Regions from separate parts of the Micromonospora sp. NPDC005707 genome, predicted to be linked through region 2. Evidence: riboswitches for the same ligand, from Rfam matches in the RefSeq annotation. Region 2 holds a riboswitch; each other region holds the start of a gene.
The links. Region 2 has a riboswitch for cyclic di-AMP ahead of ABZ452_RS31965 (transglycosylase family protein). Riboswitches for the same ligand answer to the same signal wherever they lie in the genome.

Region 1: linked by a shared signal. The riboswitch ahead of ABZ452_RS18145 (NlpC/P60 family protein) and the one ahead of ABZ452_RS31965 (transglycosylase family protein) in region 2 are both predicted to bind cyclic di-AMP.
Region 3: linked by a shared signal. The riboswitch ahead of ABZ452_RS06025 (hypothetical protein) and the one ahead of ABZ452_RS31965 (transglycosylase family protein) in region 2 are both predicted to bind cyclic di-AMP.

The regions. Positions count from the first base shown of each region.
Region 1 is NZ_JBEXYR010000008.1:152,498-159,132, reverse strand. It holds gene ABZ452_RS18155 (NlpC/P60 family protein) at 1-514, shown strand, start outside; gene ABZ452_RS18150 (peptidoglycan recognition family protein) at 585-2,582, opposite strand; cyclic di-AMP (ydaO/yuaA leader) riboswitch at 2,823-2,958, shown strand; gene ABZ452_RS18145 (NlpC/P60 family protein) at 2,972-4,009, shown strand; gene dcd (dCTP deaminase) at 4,088-4,666, opposite strand; gene ABZ452_RS18135 (pyridoxamine 5'-phosphate oxidase family protein) at 4,745-5,290, shown strand; gene ABZ452_RS18130 (zinc metalloprotease) at 5,379-6,362, opposite strand; tRNA gene ABZ452_RS18125 (tRNA-Gly) at 6,576-6,635, shown strand, end outside.
Region 2 is NZ_JBEXYR010000031.1:8,813-15,447, forward strand. It holds gene ABZ452_RS31950 (SDR family oxidoreductase) at 1-425, opposite strand, end outside; gene ABZ452_RS31955 (helix-turn-helix domain-containing protein) at 457-927, opposite strand; gene ABZ452_RS31960 (LLM class flavin-dependent oxidoreductase) at 1,002-2,570, opposite strand; cyclic di-AMP (ydaO/yuaA leader) riboswitch at 2,901-3,072, shown strand; gene ABZ452_RS31965 (transglycosylase family protein) at 3,072-3,740, shown strand; gene ABZ452_RS31970 (YbaB/EbfC family nucleoid-associated protein) at 3,857-4,318, shown strand; gene ABZ452_RS31975 (M4 family metallopeptidase) at 4,409-6,472, opposite strand.
Region 3 is NZ_JBEXYR010000003.1:186,703-193,337, forward strand. It holds gene ABZ452_RS06005 (hypothetical protein) at 1-365, opposite strand, end outside; gene ABZ452_RS06010 (STAS domain-containing protein) at 792-1,151, shown strand; gene ABZ452_RS06015 (SRPBCC family protein) at 1,279-1,731, shown strand; gene ABZ452_RS06020 (hypothetical protein) at 1,748-2,257, opposite strand; gene ABZ452_RS06025 (hypothetical protein) at 2,356-3,432, opposite strand; cyclic di-AMP (ydaO/yuaA leader) riboswitch at 3,438-3,567, opposite strand; gene ABZ452_RS06030 (cation diffusion facilitator family transporter) at 3,711-4,625, opposite strand; gene ABZ452_RS06035 (AAA family ATPase) at 4,716-6,635, opposite strand, start outside.

The DNA of each region.
Region 1 (6,635 bases), on a different contig from region 2:
GCAGAAGCAGAAGCTGGACGCGCTGATCGCCACCGAGCTCAAGCAGGAGAAGGATCTGGCGACGAAGAAGAAGCAGATCGACTCCGAGATCAAGCGGTTGACGGCCATGCTGCCGGTGACCTCGATCCGGCCGGCCGGCTGCCCGGCTATCGACGGCGTGGTCAGCAGCGCCGCGCGTACCGCGATCAAGACCGCGTGCGCGCAGGTCGGCGACCCGTACGTGTGGGGCGCCACCGGCCCGAACTCGTTCGACTGCTCCGGCCTCACCCAGTACGCCTACAAGGCGGCGGGCATCTCGCTCACCCACTTCACGGGCGCGCAGTGGAACGAGGGCCGCAAGGTCTCCCGCTCCGACGCCAGACCGGGTGACCTCGTCTTCTTCGGCAGCGACCTGCACCACGTCGGGCTATACCTCGGCAACGGGGTGATGGTGCACGCGCCACGGACCGGCAAGCCGGTCCAGGTGTCGAGCATCAGCACACAGCCGCTCGCCGGTTTCGTCCGGGTCACCTGACCCGTCCCCCAGCGACGAGAAGGCCCCCGGTCCGCCTGGACCGGGGGCCTTCTCCGTCGAGCGCTGGCTGCTACCTCGGTGCGCCGACCGGGGACGGCAGTATCAGCACGTCGTCGAGGTTGACGAACATGATCCGGTGGCCGAACTGGACCTGCGCGTACTTGGTCTCACCCCGGACCACGGTCCGGTCGCCCGGTGCCGAGCCGTCGAACGAGACGGCCCGGTAGTACTCGCTCGGCAGGACGCCGCCGAGTGCGTACCGCTGGCCGGCCGCGAACGTGTACTGGAGCGGGGACACGCCCTGGAACGGGATGGTGGCCGGGTAGGCCGCCTGCTCCGGGTAGGCGCGGCCGTACACCGGGATGGTGGTCTTCCCAGGCTTGGGCGTCACCACGAAGCCCGTCGACCACTTGGCGGTCGGCGCCGAGGCCGGGTTGAGGAACCAGGCCTTCTGCCCGAGGTACCAGATCGCCGTCCAGTCACCCTGCACGTCGGCCACGGCGTACGTCTGGCCGGCCGAGGCGCGGGCGCCGTGGTCGGAGATGTACATGGTGTCCGGCGTGCCGTCCGGGCGCAGCCCGAGGTCGTTGACCAGCGGGGCGGTCGCGCTCGGCGCGGTGTGCAGGACCACCGCGGACGAGCCGCGCAGCGGGCACGGCGCGGCCGGCGGGGTGGGCTTTGGGACGCCCGGCGGCTGCTGGTTGCAACCGACGAAGGCGGGCTGGTTGGTGGCGAAGTCCGGGTCGATGGTGACCAGGCCGGTGTGCGCGTTGCCGAGGGACCGGAAGGGCGCCTTCATGAGGTCGAAGTAGTGCGACCAGTCCCAGTACGGGCCCGGGTCCCAGTGCATCCCGCGCACGGTCGAGGCGGTGGTGCCGGGGACGTTGTCGTGGCCGATGATGTGCTGCCGGTCCAGCGGGATCTGGAACTTCAGCGCCAGGTGCCGGACCAGCTTGGCCGAGGCCCGGTACATCGCCTCGGTGTACCAGGTGCCGTGCCCGGCGAAGCCCTCGTGCTCCAGGCCGATGGACTTGGCGTTGACGTACCAGTTGCCGGCGTGCCAGCCGACGTCCTTGGCCTTGATGTGCTGGGCCACGTAGCCGTCCACCGAGCGCAGCGTGTAGTGCCAGCCCAGGTAGTCGGCGCGCTTCACCAGGTCGACGCTCGGGCCGAAGTAGCCCTCGGTGTCGTGGATGACGATGTATTCGATCTTCTGCTGGGCCGGCCGGTTGCCGAGGTCGTGGTTGCCGTAGTCGCCCGGGTCCGCGCTGAGCTGCTCGTAGGGGGCGGGAATCCACTCGCAGGCCAGCCGGACCGGGCACTCCAGGCCGTCCGGCCGCTCGGCCCGGCGCAGCCCGAGCCGGTGCAGCGCGGACTGGTCCGGCTTCACCGCGGTGGCGGCCAGGGTCACCCGCTGGCCGTCGTCGGTGGTCCGGGCCGCGCCGAGGCCGAGCTGGTCGTAGACCTCGTCGGCGAAGGCCGCCGCCGCGTCCTCGGTGTCCGCGCCGGAGTAGCGGGCCACCGCGCCGTACCAGGCCGCCGGGTCGGTGGTGGCGCCGACCGGCGAGCCCAACTGCTTCTGGTACGAGGCGAGCAGCGCCGCGCCGCCCCGGATGTTCGCGGCCGCGTCGGTGCGCAGCGTCTCCTCGGCGAGGCCGGTGAGCGCCGCGGCGGCGTCGAGCGTCTGCAGGGACGCCTGCGGCAGCACGTCCTCCGCCGGTGCGGCCGCGGTGGCCGGGTCGAGGGTGAGCGGCCGCGAGTCGTCGCCCCGCGGGTCCTCGTCCTCGCTGACGTGGCCGCTGGCCGGGGTCGCGAGGACGTGTTCGGCGTCGGTGAGGTGCATCGGGCCGTAGCCGCCGCTGGTGCTCGGCTGGCCCGGGTGGGTGTCCCAGCGCGACTCCAGGTACGAGACGCCGAGCAGGACGCTCTGCGGCACGCCGTACTCCGCCGCGGCGGCGGCGTACTGGTCCTGGCGGTCGGTGGCGGGTTGGGTGGTGAGCGGCTGGGCGGCCACCGGACCGGTCGCCACCAGGGCGGTGGCGGCTGCAACGGCTGCTGCCAGCAGCATCCGTCTGCCCGACGGCGGGGGTGAGAGGTGCATCGAACCTCCAGACAGGGATGGGGGTCACTGCGCCTCACCCTCACCCCGCGCACGGCCCGGGTCAATACCTTTCCGAGAGGTAATCTCCGCTGAAAGAATCTTTCGGGTACGGAGTGTCACGGCGTCTCGGGTTGCGGAACGATAACGACGCTCTCTACTCTGGTCAATCGTCGGCCGCGAGTTTCACCGTCCAACCCGGGTGGTGACGGTCCGGCACCGCCGAGTCGCCTCCGGGCGAGCCGGGGACCCAGGTAACTGGGGTGAATCCGCAGCCACTGCGGTAGGGCGCCTCCCTTCCCGCCCGAACCCGTCAGCTAACCCGGTAGGCGGCCAGGAAGAAGGAGTACGGAAGCCCGGTGGCACACCATGCCCCGCGGCCACCGTCGGTCCGGTCGGTCGACCGGTCGACGGCTGCGCCGCGTTCCCGCTGGTCCCGTTTCACCACCGCCCTCGCCGCCCTGGCCGGCACCGCCGTCGTCCTGACCGGCGGCGCCACGGCGGCTCACGCCGAACCGTCGGTCACCGAGATCGAGCGCCAGATCGACCAGGACTGGAACAAGCTCGAACCGATCATCGAACAGGTCAACGCCACCCGCGAGCAGCTCGCCGCCAAGCGGAAGCAGGCCGCCACGCTGGCCAAGCAGATCGCCCCGCTCCAGGCCCGGGTGGACGCCGCCCTCGGTCAGGTGGGCGGGCTCGCGGCCGACGCCTACAAGGGCGACAACAACCTCTCCACGGTCAACGCGCTGCTGGGCAGCCGGTCGCCGAGCGACCTGGTCGACGGCCTCGCCCTGCTCGACCGCTTCGCGAACCGCCAGCAGAAGCAGGTGCGGACCGTCGCCGCGCTGCGCGACCAGCTGGCCGCCAAGAAGCAGCCGCTCGACGAGATGATCACTGAGCTGTCGCGCACCGAGGCCCAGCTCGCGGCCAAGAAGAAGCAGATCGACGCCGAGATCGTCAAGCTCCAGAAGCTGCGCCTCAAGGTCTACGGCAACGGCGGCGGCGGTCCGCTGCGCCCGGCGCCCTGCCCCGCCGGCTACCCCGGCGGCCCGGCCGGCACCGCGGTCAAGTTCGCCTGCGCCCAGATCGGCAAGATCTACGTCTGGGGCGCCGCCGGCCCGGACCACTACGACTGCTCGGGCCTGACCATGGCTGCCTGGGCCAAGGCCGGCGTCTCGCTGCCGCACAACGCGCGGCAGCAGCACGACGTGACCCGGCGGGTGAGCCGGAGCGAGCTGCGCGCCGGTGACCTCGTCTTCTACTACAGCGACCTGCACCACGTCGGCATGTACGTCGGTGACGGCTGGGTGGTGCACGCCTCCCAGTCCGGCAAGCCGATCACGATGAAGCGCGTCGACGACGGCCAGATCAACAGCTACGGCCGCCCGGGCTGAGCGGTCCGCAGGGGTTGAGCGGTCCGCAGGGGCTCCCGCGTCGCGGGGGCCCCTGCGCCGTTGCCGGCCTCGGGCCGGTCAGCGGGTCGGCCAGGTGCGCCAGCTCTGCCAGGAGCGGCTCGGGGTCGGGCCGCGCTGGCCCTGGTAGCGCGAGCCGTACACCTCAGAGCCGTACGGGTGCTCGGCCGGCGAGGAGAGCCGGAAGATGCAGAGCTGGCCGATCTTCATGCCCGGCCAGAGCGTGATCGGCAGGTTCGCCACGTTGGACAGCTCCAGCGTGACGTGACCGGAGAAGCCCGGGTCGATGAAGCCGGCGGTCGAGTGGGTGAGCAGGCCGAGCCGGCCCAGTGAGCTCTTGCCCTCAAGTCGTCCGGCGAGCTGGTCGCCGAGCGAGATCACCTCCAGTGTGGAGGCGAGCACGAACTCGCCCGGGTGCAGCACGAACGGCTGGCCCTCGGCCACCTCCACCAACGAGGTGAGGTCGTCCTGCTGCACGGACGGGTCGATGTGCGTGTAGAGATGGTTGTTGAAGACCCGGAACAACCGGTCCAGACGGACGTCGATGCTGGACGGTTGCACCAGCGTGGGCTCGAAGGGCTCCAGCGCGAGCGTGCCAGTCTTGATCTCGGAGACCAGGTCCCGGTCGGAGAGCAGCATCGGAACACCATAGCGACCGGTACGGGTGACCTGCGTGTCGGACTACATCTTCGTACACCTGTTCGATAGAATGTCCGCATGGCTTCCTGGTCCGAATTCGCCGCCGACGAGCCCCGCCTCGCCGACGAGATCCGCCTCCTGTTGCAGCAGTACGGGCCGGGTTTCGGCTACCTCGCCACGGTCCGCGCCGACGGCGGCCCGCGCGTGCACCCCGTCTCCCCGGTCATCACCGACGACGGGCTCTGGTGCTTCGTCATCGACTCGCCCAAGCGTCGCGACCTCGAACGCGACGGCCGCTACGCGCTGCACTCCTTCCCGCCGGAGGAGAGCGACGACGAGGCCTACGTGGCCGGCCGGGCGCTCCCGGTGACCGACCCGGCGACCGTCGCCCGGGTGGCCCGGATCGGCCGGGCCGCGCCGCAGGGCGACTGGCGGCTGTTCGAGTTCACCGTCGACGTGGCGATGCTGACCCGGCGTGACCAGGTGGCCTGCCCCGGCGCCGGCCGGCCGGAGGTGCGCGTCTGGCTCGACCCGGGGGCCGGCGTCCCGGCCCGGCGTGACCCGCTCGCCGCGGAAGGCCGGCGTGGCCGGCACGGCTTCGACACCCGCCGCCCGGCGGCCTGAGTCCGTACCCGATGGGTTCCGGCCCGAACAGAGCCGGCGCCGGCCCCGTCCGAGGACGGGACCGGCGCCGGCGTGTGGTGCGTGGCGGTCAGGCCGCGCGGTAGGCGTTCCACGCGGTCAGCATGCGGCTCGCCTGACCAGCGGTGAACTGGTACATGCACGAGTCGTAGGTGTAGTCCATGAAGTTGGTGATCGGGTCCTTGCCGGTGGCGGTGCAGGTGTCGCGACCGGTCGGGCACTGATAGGCCGGCGAGGCCTCGGCCGGGGTGTCGGAGACGCTGTCACCCGAGCCCGAGCAGCCACCCTGGAAGGTGTGGTAGAGGTTCAGCCAGTGGCCGACCTCGTGGGTGCCGGTGTCGCCCTGGTTGTAGTTCGTCGCGGTGCCACCCGGCAGCGACTCGCTCAGCGCGACCACGCCGTCCATGCTGTTCAGCTTGCGCTGCGGGAAGGTGGCCCAGCCGAGCAGGTCGTCGCTCAACTCGCCCAGGTAGAGGTTGAGCGTGTTCTTGCCGCCCTCGCGCAGCGAGGTCTTCATCGAGCGCTCGGCGGAGGAGCCCTGGACGATCGGGTACCAGGCGGCGTTGGTGACGTGGTGCACCTTGGTCAGCTGGAAGCTGAAGGCGGTCGCCGCGCCACCGGTGCCACCGCTGTACGCCGTGTTCAGCACGGAGATCTGCTGGGTCACCATCGAGTCCGGGATGTTGCCGCCCGCTCGGGTGCTGTCCCGCTGGATGACGTGGACGACGACGGGGATGGTCACCGTGGCCAGCGGGGTGGCCCCGGCGCCGGCGCGGAAGCTCGCCCGCTCACGCAGCGCCGCGGCGAGGTCGGCGTCACGCTCGCGGACCTGCTTGGCCGTCAGCTCGTTCGGGTCGAGCTTGGCGTGGCCGCCCTTCTTCACCCGTGCGTCCGAGTGGACGTCGGCGGGCTCGGCGCAGGAGCCGGACGGGGCGGCCGAGAAGGCCGAAGCTGCGGGGACGACGCCTACCGCGGCGGTGCTGAGCAGCAGCGCGAGGGTCGTCGACGCGACACCGGCGGTACGCCGGGTCAGCAGGTTGGGACGAAGTCCCATGGGCCCACCTCTTTCTGCGGGCGTGACAGGGGGTGTGTCACGCCCGGTCGGAGAACGTGGACGAGACGTTACATCCGATCGAAAGATTTGAGAACAACCATATGTTGCCGTGGTGAAACTTTCTGCTGGTAGTCCGCGGGCCGTCGCGCTCGGTCCGGCTGCGGGGTACCTGGGTGCACGGAGGCGGTGACCTCCTGTACAGTGGTGCCGCCTGCGGGTGTAGTTCAATGGCAGAACATCAGCTTCCCAAGCTGACAGTGCGGGTTCGATTCC
Region 2 (6,635 bases):
CCGTAGGCGCCCACCTGCGGGAACGTGATCCAGGACAGGGCCGAGAGGATGTTCAGCACCGTCCCGCCGCCGTTGGCCGCGATCCTCGGCGCGAAGGCCCGCACCACGGACAGCGTGCCGAGGTAGTGGGTCTCCAGCTCCCGGCGGATCTCCGCCAGGTCGCCGTCGAGCAGGTCGGCCCCGGTGCTCACGCCGGCGTTGTTGACCAGCAGGGTGACGTCGCCGGCCAGCTCCGCGGCGGCGGCCACGGAGGCCGGGTCGGTGATGTCGAGCCGCACCGGGGTGGCGCCCGGCAGGTCGACGCTCTCGGGGTTGCGGGCGCCGGCGTAGACGGTGGCGCCCCGGGCCAGCAGTTCGGCGGCCAGGTGCCGGCCGAAGCCGCGGTTGGCCCCGGTGACCAGGGCGGTGCTTCCAGCGATCTTCATGGGTGCTCCAGAGGGTGGGAAGGGTGGGTCGTCAGGACGGCAGCAGGCCCGGCCCGGGCAGCAGGTCCACCTGGTCGGCCGGCACGTCGTGGCCGGCCGCGCAGCGCAGCGCCACGTGCACCGACGCGCCGCAGTCGTGGTGGGCCAGCCGGACCGACGGCTCCTCGACGGCGTACGTGTCGCCCCACTCGCGCAGGGCGGCGAGCACGGGCAGCAGGTCCCGGCCCTTGTCGGTGAGCACGTACTCGGCGCGGGTGCGCTGCCCGGGCTCCCGGTAGGGCCGCCGGTCGAGCAGCCCGTCGGCGACGAGCTGCTTGAGCCGGGCGGCGGCCACCGGCTCGCTCACGCCGACCCGGCGGGCGAACTCGTCGAAGCGCCGGGTGCCGAACGACGCCTCGCGCAGCAGGAGCAGCGTGGTGCGGTTGCCGACCACGTCGAGCGCGCCGGCGATCGAGCAGTTGGCGGTGGACCAGGAGTCGCGCCGCGCGAGGAAGTCCGTCATGGGGCCGACGCTACCCGGCTGACTTAGGAAACCAAAAGCCAGCTATCTCACGTCAGGCCCGGGAATATCCGCCCTCAGAGCTGGCCGGCGTAGAAGCCGTGCCGGGCGAGCGGCTCGACGATCTCCCGCTCCTCGTACGACAGGTGCGACAGCAGGGTGTCGGTGAGCAGGTCCACGGCGGCCTGGAGCTCGGTGAAGTCGCCCGGCTCGCGGATCAGGTCCACCAGCGCCCGGTCCACGCTCTCCACCACCCCGTGGATCACCACGTGCTCCTCCTCGAGGCGGTCCAGCACCGCCGCCAGCCCCACGTCGGCGCGGCGCAGATGCGGGAAGATCGAGTTGTCCTCCAGGCCGTGGTGCTGGGTGACCACCGTGCAGTACGCCGCGCAGTAGGCGCCGAGCGTCCAGTTGTTCTGCCGCATGGTCATCTCGTTCAGCACGGCCCGGGCCGCGCCCGGGGCGACCGCGCCGCGCCTGACCTGCTCCAGCAGGTCCCGCACCTGCCCGAGCTCCTGGCGCAGGTGGTCGTGCACGTCCACGAGGTGCTGCCCGGCGGCCTGCCCGCGAGGCGTGTAGACGTGCCCGGCCGGTGCCGGTGGCGCCGCGGGTCGGGTCGACTCGTCCCAGGGCTGGCGCGCGCTCAGCCGTACCCCCGGATCGGGGGTGGGGGTGACCGCGAGCGCGGTCGACCCGCCGGCCTCGACGGCGGCCTGCTGCTCCTCCACTGCGCGGGCGCGGCTGCCCGGCGTGGTGCGTTCGGCGGCGACCAGCTCGCGGACCGCCGGCGCCACCTCCTGGGCGAAGAGCTGGACGGCGCGCGGCTCGTCGCTGCCCAGGATGAACGTGGCGACGCCGTGGTCCAGGGCGAGCCCGGCCAGCTCCTCCACCCACTGCTCCGGCGGGCCGTCCAGGAAGCCGCCCGACGACCGCGAGAAGGTGCCGGTGACGTTGAGCAGCCGGCGCACCGCGCCGGGATCCCGTCCGGCCTCGGCGGCGGCCTCGTCGATCACCGCGTTCAGCGCCGGCAGCTCGGCCGGCCCCTTCGGCAGGTACGCGAGCGACGGCAGCCAGCCGTCCGCCGCGCGACCGACCAGCCGCAGCATCCGCGGCTTGTACGCGCCGACCCAGACCCGCACCGGGTGGGCCGGCGCCGGCCCGCGCTTGGCCCCGACCACCCGGTAGTGCTCGCCCTCGACCCGGACCATGCCGCGCCGTTCGGTGTCCCAGACCTCGCGGATCACCCGGATCGCCTCGTCGAGGGCGTCCACGGCCGCGCCGGGGGAGAGCCGGCGCCCGCCGACCGCCTCGATCGCCTCCCAGAAGGCCCCGGCGCCGAGGCCCAGCTCGACCCGGCCGCCGGTGAGCAGGTCCAGGCTGGCCACGCTGCGGGCCAGCACCACGGGCTGGCGCAGCGGCAGGTTGAGCACGTTGCCGGCGAGGGTGATGCGGCTGGTGGCCGCGGCCACGAAGGACATGAGCGTCCAGGTGTCCAGGAACCCGGGCTGGTAGGGATGGTCCTGGAAGGTCACCAGGTCCAGGCCTACCTGCTCGCAGAGCTTGGCCCGCGCGACCACCTGCTCGGGCCGCCCGGCGCTGGGGGTGAGGAAGCCGCCGAAGGTCAGCTCGTGTCCGTGATCGCTCATGCCTCGCCGCCTCGTGCCGATCTTGCGCGAACCTGCCCACGGTAGCCTCCCGCGTCGCGCGGCGGGCCGGGAACCCGCCGCCGAGGATCCGCGCCGCGCCACTCGCCACGGTGGACCCGGCACCCGCCGGCCGTCCTCTTCGGCCGGTGCCTGGAAACGCCGCTGTGAGCTGCGAAAACACGCCAACCGTCAGATCGCTACGACAGATTCGACGGTTCCGCAAGCCGGGAGACGGGGTCGTCGCTCGGCCGGGTGAAGAACTTCACAAGAAGTGGGCGTTCGGGACAAACCGTTCCTAACGTCGGATCCGTTCGCGATCGCGGACACCACGGGCCGGCAACGCCTAATCCCGCCGCCGGCCCGGCGGTCCTGGACCTTTGGCGGGAGCGGGGGACCCACATGTTCCTCGGTGCACGACACCTCGGGGTGAAGCCGCCTGCGGCGGCCGGGCTCCTCGGCCCGAACCCGACAGCTCACCTCGTCGGCGTGGAGGAAAACCACATGGCAACTGATCACGTCGCCCGTCACCGACGGACCGCGCAGCGTCGCACCGCCGTCGGGGCGCTCGTCGTCGGCGCGGCCACCGGCGCCGCCGCCCTTCTCGGCCCGGCCGCCCCGGCCAGCGCCGCCGGCGTCAACTGGGACGCCGTCGCCCAGTGCGAGTCCGGCGGCAACTGGCACATCAACACCGGCAACGGCTACTACGGCGGGCTCCAGTTCTCCCGGAGCACCTGGAACGGCTACGGCGGCAAGAAGTACGCGAGCCGGGCCGACCTGGCCAGCCGCGGCGAGCAGATCGCCATCGCCGAGAAGGTCCTCGACGGGCAGGGCATCGGCGCCTGGCCGGTCTGCGGCAAGAAGGGCGGCTCCACCAAGCGGTACGCCGCCAAGGACTCGGGCTCGGCGAAGTCCACGAAGAAGGCCACGAGGAAGACCACCTCGGCCACGAAGAAGGCCACCTCGCAGCGGTCGTACCGCGGTGAGCGGCGGACCGCGCCGAGCACCGGCGGCGCCGGCGCCTACCTGGTCCGGCCGGGGGACACCCTCTCCGAGATCGCCGACGCGAAGAACGTCGCCGGTGGTTGGCACGCCCTCTACGCGCGCAACAAGGGCGTGGTCGGCGACAACCCGGGCCTCATCTTCCCGGGCCAGCGGCTTCGCCTGCGCTGACGCCACACCGGTGCGCCGCACCACGAACGCCCGGCCGGGGTTCCCGGCCGGGCGTTCGGCGTCGGGGCCGGTTGCTATCGTCACGGTGCTCGGAAAGACGTGAAGAAAGCGCGGATATGACCAACGATTCGTTCTCCGCGGCCGCGAGCCTCGACGAGCTGCTGACCAGGACGCAGCAGGCGCTGTCCGCGATGCGCTCCCGGGCCGGCGACCACGCCGACGACGCGCCGGCCCAGCTGCTCCGGGCCGAGGGCGGCGCGGCCGACGGCCGGGTCCGTGCCGTCGCCGTCCAGGGTGGCCGGCTGGAGTCCGTCACCGTCGACCCGGAGCTGGCCGGCGAACCCCTGGACGCCCTGTGCGGGCACGTCGTGACGGCCGTGAACGCCGCGCTCACCGAGCTGGAGGCCCGGGTCAGCGCCTCCGCCCAGGCGGACGTGGACGCCCTCGCCGCCCGGCTCGGCGGCCTGCCCGAGCAGTCCGCCCGGGACATGGAGCGGTTCGGCCGGGCGATGGAGGGCGTCGCGGCCCGGATCCGCCGCGACGACGCCGCCGGTTCCCGCGCGGCCCACCCGGCCTGACCGCGGGCCGGAATCCGAACCGGCCACGAGCCACGGAGACGACGAAGCGGCCGGCCGTCGGGAGGACGACGGCCGGCCGCTCCGGTGTGCTCAGCTCAGGGTGAGCGCGGTGTCGTCGACGACGAAGGAGGTCTGCAGGGAGCTGTCCTCCACGCCACTGAACGAGATGGTGGCGGTGGTGCCGGCCAGCGACGAGACGTCGAAGGACCGCTGCACGTAGCCGGTGGCCTTGTTGAGGTTGGAGTAGGTGGCCAGGGTGGTGCTGCCCGCCTTCACGGTCAGCTTGTCGTAGGCGGTCGTCGTGGTCGACTCCGCGCTGTCGATGTGCAGCCAGAAGCTCAGCGTCGCCCGGCAGCCGGCGGGAATCGTCACCGACTGCGTGAGGGTGTCGGTGTGCGTCGAGCCGTAGCCGTCGAGCCAGGCCTTGTACGAGCCGCCGTGCGCCGCCTGGCTGGTGGAGTTGGTGATGACGCCGGAGGAGGCGGTCCAGCTCACGTTGCCCGACTCGAAGCCGGGGTTGGCCAGCTTCTGGCCGGTGCAGCTGCCCGACGGCGGGGTGGTCGTGGTGGTCGGGGTCGGCGTCGGGGTGCCGCCCGTGCACGTGGCCTCACCGGTCTGCGCCGGCACGCTGATCGCGGTCCAGGCGGCCTTGACCGCGTTGAACTCGGTGCAGCTGGTCGGGTAGAGGTTCTTCGCCGCCTGCAGCGTCCAGACCCGGTACTTCAGGTACGACGAGGACGAGGTCTTCAGCAGCATGGCGTTGTACATGATCTTCATGGCCTTCTGGATGCCCAGGCCGGTGACGCTGCTGCCGTTGCAGGTGGAGCTGGCCGGCTGCCCGTTGGTCGGGCTGCTGCCGTTGGCCAGCAGGTAGAACCAGTGGTTGCCCGGACCCGCCGCGGCGTGCACCTCGGTGCCGGGGATGCTGCTGGAGTAGCAGTTCGGGTCGCCGAGCGCCGACGGGTTGTACATGTTGCGGATCGGGCCGCTGCCCACGAGGTTGACCTTCTCGCCGACCAGGAAGTCGGGAGCGTCGTAGCTGGACGGCTCGTTGGCGAACCACTCGGTGGCCGCGCCGAAGGTGTCGGCGACGAACTCCTGGGTGCCGCCGCCGGAGATGCCACCCGGGGTGTGGTCGTCGATGCCGTGGCCGATCTCGTGGGCCACCACGTCGAGCGAGCCGATCCACTGGCCCGAGGTGTTCTTGCCGATCTGGACCTGGGAGCCGTCGTAGTAGGCGTTCTGGTCGTTCAGCCCCACCCGGATCGGCCAGTAGCCGCCGTTGCCGTCGGCGCCGTTGCGGCCCAGCCACTGGGCGAGCATCTTGTGCTCGGTCTGCGCGGCGAACAGCGCGTCGACGCAGCCGGTCTCCCGGTTGGTGGCGGTGCCGTTGCCCCAGACGTCGTCGGAGCCGCTGAACGTCGTGTTGTTCGCGGCGTCCTGGCAGCTCAGGTTGGTGACCGTCGGGTCCTTCATGCTGTAGGTGGCGCCCGACTGCGTGGTGTTCAGGGTCAGCGGGCTGGGTCCGTTCCACGCCCCGGTGCCGGTGCCGTGCACGACGTGCTCCTGCGTGCGCAGCACCGCGCCGGTGCGGGCGTCGACGTCGACCGTGAGCCGGCTCGGGCCCTCGGCGCCGGTGCCCCGCATCGTGGTCTCCCAGGCCAGCGCCGGCGTGGCGCCGAGGGTGTAGACGACCAGGTTGGTGCCCTCGACGGTGCTGACCTTCTTGAGCTGGGCGCGCGCGGTCTTCGCCGCGGCGGCCGAGGTCAGCTTCGGCGTGGTGGCGAGGCTGCCGATGGCCTGCTGCTGGGCGACAGAGGCGTACTTCAGGTTGCCGGCCGTGTCGGTGGCCAGCACGAAGTCACCGCCGACCACGGGCAGGCCCTTGTAGGTGCGCTCGTAGGGCACGTACTGGGTGCCCTCGGAGGAGATGACCGCCTTCTGCACGAAGGCTTCGTCCGCGCTGGCGTGCAGGTAGGCGGGCCGGTCGGCGACCAGCGCGCGGGCCGAGTCGGCGGCGACGGCGCGGGCCTGGGCGGCGTCGGGTGCGGCGGGGCCGGGCGGCGCGGCCTGCACGGCCGCGGCGGTGCCGGCGGCGATCAGACCGGCCGCCGCCGCGCCGGAGAGCGCGACGAGGCGAGGTGAGAGCTTCAAGGGGGTCGCTCCTGTTCCTAGGCGCGCCGCACGGAGCCCGGTGGGGACGGGCGGCGCGGTGTGGCGAGGCGGGGTGACGGCCGATCTCCGAGGCTGCCGGCGTGGCCCCGGTTCGACAGATCGACCGTCGTGAGCCGCCGGGGGTCGGCGACTCGCTGGGGGC
Region 3 (6,635 bases), on a different contig from region 2:
TCGACGAACTCGATCTCGTCGACGTCCCGCTCCCGGCTCCCGGCGGCCCGCGCGGCGGTGCCGGCCGCCCAGCCGATCGCCGCGCCGGCCAGCGCCGCGGCGATCAGCAGCGTCCAGGGCAGCGCCGGCCGGCGGCCGGCGAGCGCGTCGAAGGCGAGGCTGGCCCGGCGGCGGGCCTCCTCGGCGGCGGAGCCGACCAGGTCGGTGGCGTCGTCGGCGAGGCCGGAGGAGTTGCGGCGGGCGGACCGGGCGGCCTCGCGGACGCTGCCGCCGGCGGAACCGGCGGCGGAGAGCAGGTGCTGCCACGCCTGGTCGGCGACCCGCTCGGGCTTGCTGCGGCGGTCCAGCAGGGTGGATCCGAACATCGTGTTACCTCCTCGGGGTGCCGAAGTCCGGCGGCCAGATCGGACTCCGGGTGTGATCCGGCGCGTGACGGTTCGCTCCCCGGGGCAGTGCCCCGGCCGGACCCGGCGCAAACCATCGTGTCAGGGCAGGTCGGCGCGGCGTGGGACGAACCACCCGAACGCGCCGGGGGCGGGGTGCCACCCGGGCGTGCGCCGGCCCGCTACCCTGGGTCGGCGGATCGGCCGGGCCCACCCCGGCCGATCGACCGGTTGGGACCCCGCGCCGCGGGGAAATCGGAGCCCGAAGGTCCGGATTGGGATGCCCAGGTGTGCCCAGTACGCGAATTGCTCATCCCGAGGGGTGGCGACCGAGGCCGTCGGAGGAATACTCTCGGTCGCGGCCCGCGTACTGATGAGGCGCCCGTAAGGGCGAGTGGAGGTGCTCGCGTGAGCCTGTCGATCGTGAAGTCGGTGCTGCCGGGTGGTGTGGTCCAGATCGCCCCGCGAGGGGAGATCGACGTCGACACCGCGTACGAGGTGCGGGAAGCGATCGCCGAGGTGCTCGCCAAGGGCCGCCCCTCCCGGATCGAGCTCAACATGCGGCTCGTCACCTTCATCGACTCGGTCGGCATCAGCGCCATGGTCGCCGGCTTCCAGACCTGCGAGGTCAGCGGCGTCAAGCTGGTGGTCACCGAGCCGAGCCGGTTCGTGCACCGGCAGCTCTGGGTGACCGGCCTGCTCGGCCTCTTCGGCGCGCCCGAGCCCTGGTTCGCCGACAGCACCCCGCAGGTGCTCCCCGGCGCCTGATCGGCGCCCCTCCCGCTGATCGACTCCAGCTCGCCGACCTGCCGCGGGCCCGGGACTTTCGACCCGTTGCCAGCCCGGCTCCGGTACGGGACGATCGTGCGGACCCACGACGGCGAGGGGGTGCCGCTTGCTCAGCAGCGACAGCTTCAGCTACACCGTGCAGGCCCGGTGCACCAGGGCCCACGCGGTGGCCCTGCTCGGCGACCTGAGCCGGCAGGGCGAGCTGCATCCGCTGATCGTCCGGGTCCGCCAACTGCCGGCCCGCCCGGGGGCGCTGGCCAGCTACGCGATCACCGACCGGCTGGCGCTCGGCCCGCTGCACTTCCCGGTCACCTACCAGGCGGACGTGCTGGTCGCCACCGAGGACGAGGTCGTGACCGTGGCCCGGCAGCAGCCGGCCACCACGGTGCGCAACCACACGCGGCTGCGCGACGAGCCCGACGGGGTGGTGCGGATCGACGTGGAGATCACCCTCTCCGCACCGGCACCGCTGTTCGGCTACGCCTTCCGGCAGGCCCGGGCGGCCCACCTCGGGCTGGCCAGCCGGCTCGGCGCCACCCTGGAGGGGCAGGCGGTCTGACCCGGGGCGCCCTGACTCAGCCGCGTCGCCCGGCGGGCACCGGTCGTCGGGCCGCCGGCCGGGCCGGCCGCAGCCGCCCCCACGGCTTGTAGGTGGACAGCACGGTCACGACGAGCAGCAGCGTGCTGGAGACGGTCGGCGCGACCACCAGGTCGACGCGGAGGTGGGCGTCGGCCGCCCCGGCCAGCTCACCGAGGTGCCGGACCCGCGGGGTGAGCAGGAGCAGCACCAGCGTGAGCACCACGGTGGTGACGGCGAACTTCACCAGCACCCAGCGCCAGCGCAGCAGGCCCCACGGGGTGAGCAGCGCGCTGGCGAGCCCGACCAGCCAGACGAGCACGCTCAGCGGGGCGAACAGCCAGGTGACCAGCAGCGCGGCGGCCGGATAGACCACCTCGGGGTCGGCCCCGCGCAGCCCGGCCACGCCGAGGGCCAGCAGCACCAGGTCGGCGCCGAGCCACCCCAGCGAGGTGACCAGGTGCAGGGTGAGCAGGGCCTTGCGTCCGGCGGGGGAGAGTCGAGTCATGCCCCCGATGCTCGGCCGTCACGGGCGTCGCGTCGTGGGCCGCGCGGCGACACCCGGCGTACGTCGTGGGACGTAGCCGGGCGCCGCCGGGGCGGGGATCAGTACACCGAGAGGTGCACGTGGTTGGTGTGGTCGCTGGACGGGTCGCCGTTGCCCCCGCTGTACGCCTTCCAGCCGCTGCTGGGCAGCCAGATCTGCCGGAACCAGATCACGTAGAGCACGGCGAGCGCGTCGGCGTTGCGGATGAAGTAGGCGGAGAGGTTGTTGCCGTACGTCTTGTCGCCGCCGCTGGCCACGCCGCCGAAGCCGCTCTTCTGCGCGGCGAAGTCGCAGGCCCGCCCCTTCGGGTGCTCGCCCGAGCCGCTGGGCCGGTGGCAGGAGACGTAGCGGGTGAAGCCGGCCGCCTTGGCCTGCTGGAGCGCGTGCAGCGTACGCGGGGTGATGCAGCCGTCGGCGGGCGTCGGGTCGTTGACGCTGCACGACTCGGGTGGCCAGGAGCCGTCGGCGTTGCGCTTGGCCGGCTTGGCGTTGGCCGACGAGGTGCCCTGGACGCTGCCGCCGCCGCTGCTGGACGCGCGGTTGTTCGCCACCTCCAGGGCGCGTTCGGCCTGCTGCTTGCGCTTGGCCATCACCGCGACCTGCTTGCGCTGCTCCTGGATCTCCCCGGTGAGCGCGGTCTGCGTGCGGGTGGCCTCGTCCCGGGTGTCGATGAGCTCGCGCAGCGCCCGGTCCTCGTGCGCGGCCACCTGCTCCAGCGCGGCCGCGCGGTCCATGAAGCCCTCGGGGCTGGTGCTGCCGAGCAGGGCCGCGGCGGTGCCCAGCCGCCCGGACCGGTATGCCACCCCGGCGATCTCGCCGACCTTGGCGTCCCGGACGGTCAGCTCGGCGTTGACCGTCTTGAGCTGGGCGGTGAGCTGCTGTTGCCGGGTCACCGAGCGGTTCAGCGCGGTGCGGGCGTCCAGCCACCCCTTGCTGGCGGCGTCGAGCTGGGCGCGCAGCGCCGGGGTGCCGCCCTCGTTGTCGCCGGGTGCGGCGGCGAGCAGCGCGGTCGGGGAAGCCGCCGCGACCGCCGAGGCGGGGGAGACCGGCGCGGTCACGACGCCGAGGGCGAGCGTCGCGACGAGCAGGGCCGCCAACCGGGCGACCGTCCGTCGTACAGGTGCCACTGGGGGCATTCACGTGTCCTTCCGTCCACCGCCGACCGGGTTAGCTGACGGGTTCGGGACGGAAGATCCCTACCGCTGACGCGGATGCACCCCACGAACGTGGTTCCCCGGCTCGCCCTGCGGGCGATTAGGCGCTGGCCACCGCAGGCGCCGGTGGGCGCCGCCCGGCGGAGGCCGCGGTCGAGCCTACCGGCGTTGTTCCGGGTCGGCTCCGCTGGTGGGAGCCGGTGTCCCGGTCAAAACCGGCATAAGTGCACAATAACCACTTGGATTTAAGATTGCCCTAATTACCACTCGACCGCGCCGCACGCCCCGGGAGACGCTCCGGGTTCGATCTGCAACGTGGCGTGATCGATCGAGAAGTCCTCGTGCAGGGCCGTCCGGGCGGCCGCCAGCACCTCGCCGACCTCGGCGCCCGGTGCCATGGTCAGGTGCGCCGAGGCCACCTCCATGCCCGAGGTGAGCGTCCAGACGTGCAGGTCGTGCACCTCGGCGACGCCGGGCACGGCGGCCAGCCGGTCGTGCACCGCGGTCACCTGGAGGTGCTCCGGGGCGGCCTGCACCAGGATCCGGACCGCGGCCCGGCCGAGTCGCCAGGTGCGCGGCAGGATGAACAGCCCGATCGCGACGGCGACCAGCGGGTCGGCCCACCACCAGTCGGTGACCGCGATGACCAGGGCGGCCCCGATCACGCCGAGCGAGCCGAGGAGGTCGCCCAGCACCTCCAGGTACGCCCCGCGCAGGTTGATGCTCTCCTCGGCGCCGGCGCGCAGCAGCGCGAACGCGGCGATGTTGGCGAGCAGGCCGAGCACCGCCACGGCGAGCATCGGCCCGGCGAGGACCTCCGGCGGCTCGCCGAACCGGCGTACCGCCTCGACCAGGACGTAGACGGCCACGGCGCCGAGCAGCACCGCGTTGGCCAGCGCGGCCAGCACCTCCAGCCGGTAGAGCCCGAAGGTGCGCTGCGGGTCGGTGTCGGCGTGCCGGGTGGCGGTGATCGCGGCGAGCGCCATGCCGATGCCGAGGACGTCGGTGAACATGTGCCCGGCGTCGGAGAGCAGGGCCAGCGAGCCGGTGGCGAAGGCGGCCACCGCCTCGACGACCATGAGGGCGGTGAGCAGCGCGAACGCGCCCCAGAGCCGACCACGGTGACGGTGCGCCGCGTTCGCCACCGCGCCGCTGTGGTCATGACCTGCGCCCACGCACACACCCTCTCGTCCGCCGCCCCGGCCGAGCTCAATCTATGCTCACATCGCTATGTGTGCAAGTGAACGCCGGATGCGGCGCCGCCGTCAGCCGACCGGGTCGAGCGTGGTGAGCCGCTGGGTGGCCCGGGAGAGCGCCACGTAGAGGGTGCGGACGCCCGACCCCGGATCGGCCCGGATCTCGCTCGGGGCGACCAGCACCACCCCGTCGTACTCCATGCCCTTGGCCTGGAGACTGGTCACCACCTGGAGCCGGCCGCCCAGGTCGCCCAGCCAGCCGGCCACCTCGTCCCGGCGCGGCACCGGCGTGATCACACCCACCGTGCCCTCGACCTCCGCCAGCAGCGCGCGCGCCGCCGCCGCCGTGGCGGCGGGTAGGTCGCCGGCGGGCACCGACCGCTCGACGGGCGGCACCCCGGTGGAACGGACCGCGGTGGGCAACGCGAGATCCGGGTGTACGCGGTGGATCTCCGCGGCCGCCACGGCGAAGATCTCCGCCGAGTTGCGGTAGTTGGTGGTCAGCTCGTACCGGTGGCGGCGGCGCCGGCCCAGCGCCTGGTCCCGGGCCCGGGCCAGCTCCTGCGGGTCACCGGTCCAGGCGGTCTGCGCCGGGTCGCCCACCACGGTCCAGGAGGCCAGCCGGCCCCGCCGGCCGATCATCCGCCACTGCATCGGCGAGACGTCCTGCGACTCGTCGACGACCACGTGGGCGTAGTCGCGGTAGTCCTCCGGGCGCTCCCGCGCGGCGGCCCGGGCGGCCCGCTGCCGGTCGGCGGCCGTGCTCAGCTCGCGGACGCCGCCGGCCAGCTGGAACGGGTCCCGCTTCGGCCTCGCCCGCCGCACCGGCTGGCCCAGAAGCGCGTCCAGCTCGTCCAGCAGCGCCACGTCGGCGATGGTCAGCCCCTCGCCGTCCAGGCTCCGGTACGCCCCGGTCAGCAGCCGGATCTCGGCCCCGGACAGGACGCCCCCGGCGTACCGGCGCAGCCGCTCCGGGCGGGCCAGCCAGCCCAGCACGTGGCGCGGGTGCAGCCGCGGCCACCAGGCCTTGAGGAACTCCCGGAACTCCGGCCGGTCGATGATCTCGTCCTCGAACGCGGGCTGCTCCGGCAGCCGGCCGATCCGCAGCCTGCGGGCCTGGGCCCAGAGCGCGGCGAGGACCGCGTCGAAGGCCGCCCGGCGCACCTCGTTGCGGCGCGCGCCGCGGGACAGCGTCCGGTCCCGGATGGCGTCCAGCTCGGCCCGCTCCAGGCGCAGCAGCTCACCCCGGTAGAGCAGGCGCAGCTCGCCGGGGGAGTCGGGCACCGCGTCCCGGACCGCCCGCTCCAGCACCCGGCGCATCCGCAGCGACCCCTTCACGGCCGCCACCTCGGGCGGGTCGGTCCGGGTCGCCGACACGCCGGGGAAGAGGGAACCCAGCGAGTGCAGGGTGGCCGTCTCCTCGCCGAGCGAGGGGAGCACCGAGGCGATGTACTGGACGAACACGCTCGACGGGCCGACCACCAGGATGCCGCCGCCGGCATACCGGGCGCGGTCGGAATAGAGCAGGTACGCGGCGCGGTGCAGGGCCACCGCCGTCTTGCCGGTGCCCGGGCCGCCGGAGACGATCGTGACTCCGCTGCCCGGGGAGCGGATCGCCTCGTCCTGCTCCCGCTGGATGGTGGCGACGATGTCCCGCATGCCGTGGCCGGTGGCCCGGGACAGGGTCGCCAGCAGCGCGCCGTCGCCCACCACCGCCATGTCCGGCGGGGCGGACTCCGGGTCCAGCAGGTCGTCCTCGATCCGGGTGACCTGCTCCGCGGACGACTGGATCGTGCGCCGCCGCACCACGCCCAGCGGCTCGGCCGGGGTGGCCTGGTAGAACGCGGCGGCGGCCGGCGCGCGCCAGTCCACCACCAGCGTCTCGGCGTTCTCCCCGCGCACGCCCAGCCGCCCCACGTGCAGCACCTGCCGCGTACGCAGGTCCAGCCGGCCGAAGACCAGCCCCTCGTGCTCGGCGTCCAGCACGTG